DNA from 2 places in the Streptomyces sp. NPDC057137 genome. Region 2 is predicted to be linked to the other one. Evidence: riboswitches for the same ligand, from Rfam matches in the RefSeq annotation. Region 2 holds a riboswitch; the other holds the start of a gene.

Region 1 (3,176 bases), on a different contig from region 2:
CACCCCGGCGAGCAGCGCCCACTGGCCGACTCCGCGCGGCCTGCGCGCCGTCTGCGCGGGGTCGACCAGTTTCAGGGCGGTCTCCCGCCTCCGTACGGTCCAGGCGTGCAGCGCCAGGACCGCGCCGACGGCGGCGAACTGCACCATCGTCAGAACGGCGGCGGTGGGCAGATCGAGCAGCTGCGCGGTCTGCCGGTAGATCTCCACCTCCAGCGTGGAGTAGGCCGGACCGCCCAGGATCTGGACGATGCCGAAGGAAGTGAAGGTGAAGAGAAAGACCATCAGCGCCGCGGCGGCTACGGCGGGGCCGAGCGCGGGCAGCGTGACGCGCCACCACGCCGCGAACCGCCCGGCGCCGAGCACTCGCGCGGCCTCTTCCTGACGTGGGTCGAGGCGGGCCCAGAGGCCCCCCACGGTGCGGACGACCACCGCGTAGTTGAAGAAGACATGCGCGAGGAGGATCGCCCATACCGTCGTGTCCGCCCGCACGCCCCACAGTTCGTCGAGCAGCCCGCCGCGCCCCAGCAGGGCGAGGAACGCCGTGCCGACAACGACGGTCGGCAGGACGAACGGCACGGTCACGACGGCGCGCAGCACCTCTTTGCCGGGGAACTGGAAGCGGGCGAAGACGTAGGCACCGGGGAGCGCGATCAGCAGGGTGAGGGCGGTGGAGACCGCAGCCTGCCACGTCGTGAACCAGAGCACCTGCCCGATGTCGGGCCGGCTCAGCACGTCGCCGAACCTGCCCCAGTGCCAGGAGCCGTCCGCCTTCAGCCCGCGGCCGACGATCGCGGCGACGGGGTAGGCGAAGAAGACCGCGAAGAAGGCGACGGGTACGGCCATGAGGCAGAGCCGTACGGCGCTCCCCCGGCGCCGTACGACGCGCGCCGCGCGCCCCGCTCCCCGGTCCCGTCGTCGGACGACGGGACCGGCGGCGGCAGCCTTACCCGTGGGCCTCTCGCCCTTCCGGGCGGCCTCCGCGCCTACTTGACGACGAGTGAGGACCACGACTGGATCCACTCGTCACGGTTCTTGGCTATCTTCTCCGGCGCCACCGTCTCCGGGTTGTCGACGACGGCGCCGTGGTCGGTGAAGAGCGCGGGCAGCTTCGCACCGTCGACGACCGGGTTCACGAACATGTTGAGCGGCATGTCCTCCTGGAAGGTCTTGCTCACCAGGAAGTCCAGCAGGGCCTTGCCGCCCGCCTCGTTCTTCGCCCCCTGGAGCAGGCCGGCGAACTCGATCTGGCGGAAGCAGGTGCCCGCGGCGACGCCGGTAGGCGCTTCCTTGGGCTGCGGGTCGGCGTACAGGACCTCGACAGGCGGGCTCGACGCGTACGAGACGACGAGCGGACGCTCCGCCTTCGCCTTCTTGCCGCCCGCCGAGCCGGAGAAGTCCTCGTTGTAGGCCTGTTCCCAGCTGTCGACGACCTGGACGCCGTTGGCCTTGAGCTTCTTCCAGTAGTCCTGCCAGCCGTCGTCCCCGTACGCGGCGACGGTGCCGAGGAGGAAGCCGAGGCCCGGTGAGGACTGCTCGGCGTTCTCGACGACGAGGAGGTCCTTGTAGGCGGGCTTCGTCAGGTCGGCGAAGGACTGCGGCGGGGCCAGTTTCTTGTCGGTGAAGTACTTCTTGTCGTAGTTGACGCAGATGTCGCCGGTGTCGACGGGGGTGACACGGTGCTTGGCGTCGTCGAGCCGTACGTCGGCGCGGACCTGGTCGAGTCCCTTCGCCTCGTACGGCGTGAACAGACCGTTGTCGAGAGCACGGGAGAGCAGGGTGTTGTCGACGCCGAAGAAGACGTCGCCCTGCGGCGAACCCTTGGTGAGGATCTCCTTGTTGAGCGCCTCGCCGGCCTCGCCGCTCTTGAGCACCTTGACGGTGTAGCCCGTCTGCTCGGTGAACTCCTTCAGTACGGAGTCCGAGGCGGCGAACGAGTCGTGGGCGACGAGCGTCACGCTCTTGGACTTCGCGCCGTCCGACGCCGTGGAGTCCTCGGATCCGCCGCCGCACGCGGCGAGCGTGGAGACCCCCAGCGCGGCGGCGACGGCGCCGACCGCCATCTTCTTCGTGGTACGCACTGAATTCCTCCTGGGATGTCCAGGAGAAGACGCGGCCCTGCCCCGCGCCGGCGAACCGGAGCAGGGCAGGGCGCAACAGCTTGAGTGATGACCGAACTTCCTACCCAGAATGACCTGGGCAAGGTTCAGAGGGTCTGCGACCGTGAGGCTCTTCTCGAGCCTCTGCCGCACTCTCAGCGCTGTGGCGCTCCCCTGTCGGAATATGTAATTCGTTCGAACCCCAGCGTACATGGGCCCCGACGGGGCCCCTTCGCCGCGCTCAGCGCTCCGTCGCCGCCAGCTGACCGCACGCTCCGTCGATCTCCTGGCCGCGGGTGTCGCGCACCGTCACGGGCACCCCGTGGGACGCGATGGCCTCGACGAAGGCCTTCTCGTCCTCGGGGCGTGAAGCGGTCCACTTGGAGCCGGGCGTCGGGTTGAGCGGGATCAGATTGACGTGCACCCGCTTGCCCTTGAGCAGCCGCCCCAGCAGATCGCCCCGCCACGCCTGGTCGTTGATGTCGCGGATCATGGCGTACTCGATGGAGATCCGGCGCCCCGACTTCTCGGCGTACTCCCAGGCGGCGTCCAGCACCTCCCGCACCTTCCAGCGGGTGTTGACCGGCACGAGGGTGTCACGCAGTTCGTCGTCGGGCGCGTGAAGCGAGACGGCGAGGCGGCACTTGAAGCCCTCGTCGGCGAATCGCAGCATCGCGGGCACCAGGCCCACCGTCGAGACGGTGATGCCGCGCTGCGAGAGGCCGAGACCGTCCGGCTCCGGGTCGGTCAGCCGACGGATCGACCCGACGACGCGGCGGTAGTTGGCGAGCGGTTCGCCCATGCCCATGAAGACGATGTTGGAGAGCCGGGCGGGGCCGCCGGGGACCTCGCCGTCGCGCAGCGCGCGCATACCGTCCACGATCTGGTGCACGATCTCGGCCGTGGACAGGTTGCGGTCGAGACCCGCCTGCCCCGTGGCGCAGAACGGGCAGTTCATGCCGCAGCCCGCCTGCGAGGAGATGCACATGGTGACCCGGTCCGGGTAGCGCATCAGGACGGACTCGACGAGCGTGCCGTCGTGCAGCCGCCACAGCGTCTTACGGGTGGTGTCGTCGTCAC
Region 2 (3,176 bases):
TCCAGTACGTCGAGGCTGGGCGCGCCGCCCGTACCCATGATGAGGCGGGAGTCGAGGACGGAGTCGCCGATGACGAGCCGGTCGTCGGACATCGGGCTCAGCCTCCTTGGACGGCGGTGAGGACTTCGACGCGGTCGCCGTCGGACAGGGTGGTGGCCGACCAGCGCCCGCGCGGGACGACGGTCTCGTTGAGCGCGGCGGCGACGCCCGACGGGGCGGGCGTGAGGGTCGCGACGAGGACGTCGAGGGTGACGGGGCCGGCGAGGACCCGGGCCTCACCGTTCACCGAGACGGTCACGGATCCCCGCGCGGACGAATGCGTGGTGTCGGTCATGCGTGCTGCTCCTGACCTACGGAGACGGCGGGGGAGAAGCCCGGCGAGGAGCCGGGCGCGAAGCCGGGGGAGAAGCGGCCCGGTGTGAAGGGCCGCGCGTCGTCGGGCAGTTCGCCCGTCGTGAGCACGGTCGCCATCACCTGACCGGTGACGGGCGTCAGAAGCACCCCGTTGCGGTGGTGCCCGGTCGCCAGATGAAGCCCCGGCAGGGCGGTCGGCCCGAGCAGCGGGGCGTTGTCCGGCGAGGTCGGCCGCAGCCCGGCACGGGTCTCGGTGAGCGGCAGTTCGGTGATGCCGGGAAGGAGTTCGTGGGCGTCGCGCAGCAGTTCGTACACCCCGCCCGCCGTCACCGTCGTGTCCCAGCCGAGTTCCTCGCTCGTGGCGCCCACGACCAGCTCGCCGTTCTCGCGCGGCACCAGATAGATGTGGCTGCCGCGGACCTCGGCCCGCAGCGTCCTGGACAGGAACGGCGCGTACGGGCGTGGCACCGTCAGCCGCAGAACCTGGCCCTTCACGGGGCGTACCGGTGGCAGGACGTCGTCCGGCACGCCCGCGAGCTGCCCGCTGAGGCTGCCCCCGGCGATGACGACCTGGTCGGCGCCGAGTTCGGCGCCGCCGCCGACGGCGACCCCGGCGGCCCGGTCCCGGACCACCCGCAGACGCTCGGCCCAGGCCCGGTGGAAGACCACCCCCGCCCGCTCACAGGCCGTCACCAGGGCGGCCGCGAGCCGGCGCGGGTCGATCTGATGGTCGCCGTCGACCCGCAGACCCCCGCGCACCCCCGGGGCGAGCATCGGCTCCAGCCGCCGGCACTCGCGGCCGGTGAGCCACTCCGACTCCAGACCCGACCTCCTTTGGAGGGCATGGAGTTCACGCAGCTGCGCCCGGTCGTCGGTGTCGAGGGCGACCGCGAGCGTGCCGCAGACGCGGTAGCCGGTGTCCTGGCCGGAGACCGACTCCAACTCGGCGACGAAGTCGGGGTAGAGCCCCGCGGAGGCGATGTTCAGCCCCAGCAGGGTCTGTTCGCCGTGGTCGAGTTCGCTGACGGCGGCGAGCATTCCGGCGGCGACCTGCGCGGCGCCGCCGCCCGGCTCCGGATCGACGACGGTGACGCCGAGTCCGCGCTGCGCCGCCCGCCAGGCGGTGACGAGGCCGATGATCCCGCCCCCGACGACGAGGACGTCGGTATGAGATGACCGCATGGGCGTCCAGCTCCTCCCTTCGCCGGCATGACCCGGATCAGGTTCGTACGGTCGGAGGCCGTGTCAGCCTCCCTCTCAGCCCGCTGCGTGCGGGCTCCCGCGAGGTGTGAAGTCTCTTGTTCGCTACTGCCGATAAGTGCTTCGGGAGTCAGCGTAACCCCCTGTCCCCGCGCCCTGTAAGGGAGTCGTCGTCCCGGCCGGGTCCTTAAGGTGATCGGGTGAGCGAGCAGCGGAAGCAGACGGACGAGCGGCGCACCGTCGTCGTCGGCGCGGGTATGGCGGGTGTGCAGACCGCCGTGGCACTGCGCGAACTGGGCCACGACGGCCCCGTCACCCTCATCGGCGCCGAGCGGCACCAGCCCTACGACCGGCCCCCGCTCTCGAAGGCCGTCCTCCTGGGGACGGCGGAGAGTTCGGCCTTCGACGTGGACTTCGAAGCGCTCTCCGTGGAACTGCGGCTGGGTCTCGAAGTGACCGGTGTGCGTCCCGGGGACCGGGAGTTGGACACGGAGGCGGGGCCGGTTCCGTACGACGTGCTCGTCATCGCCACCGGCGCCGAGCCGATCACACTGCCGGGCGCCGAGGGCGTGCCCGGTGTCCATCTGCTGCGCACCCTGGACGACGCGGCGCGGCTGCGCCCCGTCCTGGACCGCGGGCGGCACATCGTCGTGGTCGGCGCGGGCTGGATCGGCGCCGAGTTCACCACCGCGGCCAGGGAGGCCGACTGCGCGGTGACCGTCGTCGAGGCCGCGGGCCGTCCCCTCGCCGGCGCCCTGCCCGCCGAGGTCGCCACTCCGATGGCGCACTGGTACGCGGAGAGCGGCGCCGAACTCCTCACCCACGCGCGCGTGGCAGCCGTGGAACCCGGCACGGTGGTCCTCGCCGACGGCCGCGAGCTGGCGGCGGACGCGGTGGTCGTGGGCATCGGCGCCAGACCCGCCACGGCCTGGCTGGCGGGCTCCGGCATCGTGACGGGCCCCGAGGGCGCCGTCACGGCCGACGACCGGCTGCGCGCCTCACAGCCCGGCGTGTACGCGGTCGGGGACTGTGCCTCGTTCCCCTCGGCCCGCTACGGCGAGCGGCTGATGGTGCACCACTGGGACAACGCGCTCCAGGGGCCACGTACGGTCGCCGCCGACATCGTCGGGGAGTCGCACGAGCCGTACGACCCGGTCCCGTACTTCTGGTCCGAGCAGTTCGGCCGCTTCGTGCAGTACGCGGGCCATCACGCGCGGGCCGACACCCTGCTGTGGCGCGGCGACCCGGCGAGCGCCGCCTGGTCGGTCCTCTGGCTGCGTGACGGGGCGCTGGTGGCGCTGCTGGCCGTCGGCAGGCCGCGCGATCTGGCGCAGGGCCGCAAGCTCGTCGCGTCGGGCGCCCGGATCGACACGGAGCGTGCCGCCGACCCCGCCGTACCGCTCAAACTGACGGCCCTCTGACCCGGCTCGGCTTCCGACTGTCAGTCCGGGATGGCAGGCTTGTCCTGTGACTGAGATTGACGCAAAGATCGATGCTCTCGTCCCTGCCTGGCTCCACCTGCCCGATATCGCCGAAATGCTCGATATCGAGGTGACGCGTGTACGCCAGCTCGTCAAGGAAGGCACGCTGATCGCCGTGCGCCGCGGTGAGAACCGCGCGCT

Evidence for each region. A riboswitch is a leader RNA that binds a small molecule or an ion and turns the genes downstream of it on or off. The one in region 2 is predicted to bind thiamine pyrophosphate.
Region 1: another riboswitch for thiamine pyrophosphate. It lies ahead of ACFT9I_RS17195 (thiamine ABC transporter substrate binding subunit); the one in region 2 lies ahead of thiO (glycine oxidase ThiO).

The regions. Positions count from the first base shown of each region.
Region 1 is NZ_JBHUUW010000018.1:33,695-36,870, reverse strand. Features, by position in the region: gene ACFT9I_RS17200 (ABC transporter permease) at 1-843, opposite strand, end outside; gene ACFT9I_RS17195 (thiamine ABC transporter substrate binding subunit) at 984-2,078, opposite strand; TPP riboswitch at 2,158-2,282, opposite strand; gene rlmN (23S rRNA (adenine(2503)-C(2))-methyltransferase RlmN) at 2,338-3,176, opposite strand, start outside.
Region 2 is NZ_JBHUUW010000106.1:9,423-12,598, forward strand. Features, by position in the region: gene ACFT9I_RS38510 (thiazole synthase) at 1-92, opposite strand, end outside; gene thiS (sulfur carrier protein ThiS) at 98-334, opposite strand; gene thiO (glycine oxidase ThiO) at 331-1,536, opposite strand; TPP riboswitch at 1,533-1,647, opposite strand; gene ACFT9I_RS38525 (NAD(P)/FAD-dependent oxidoreductase) at 1,812-2,975, shown strand; gene ACFT9I_RS38530 (Rv2175c family DNA-binding protein) at 3,022-3,176, shown strand, end outside.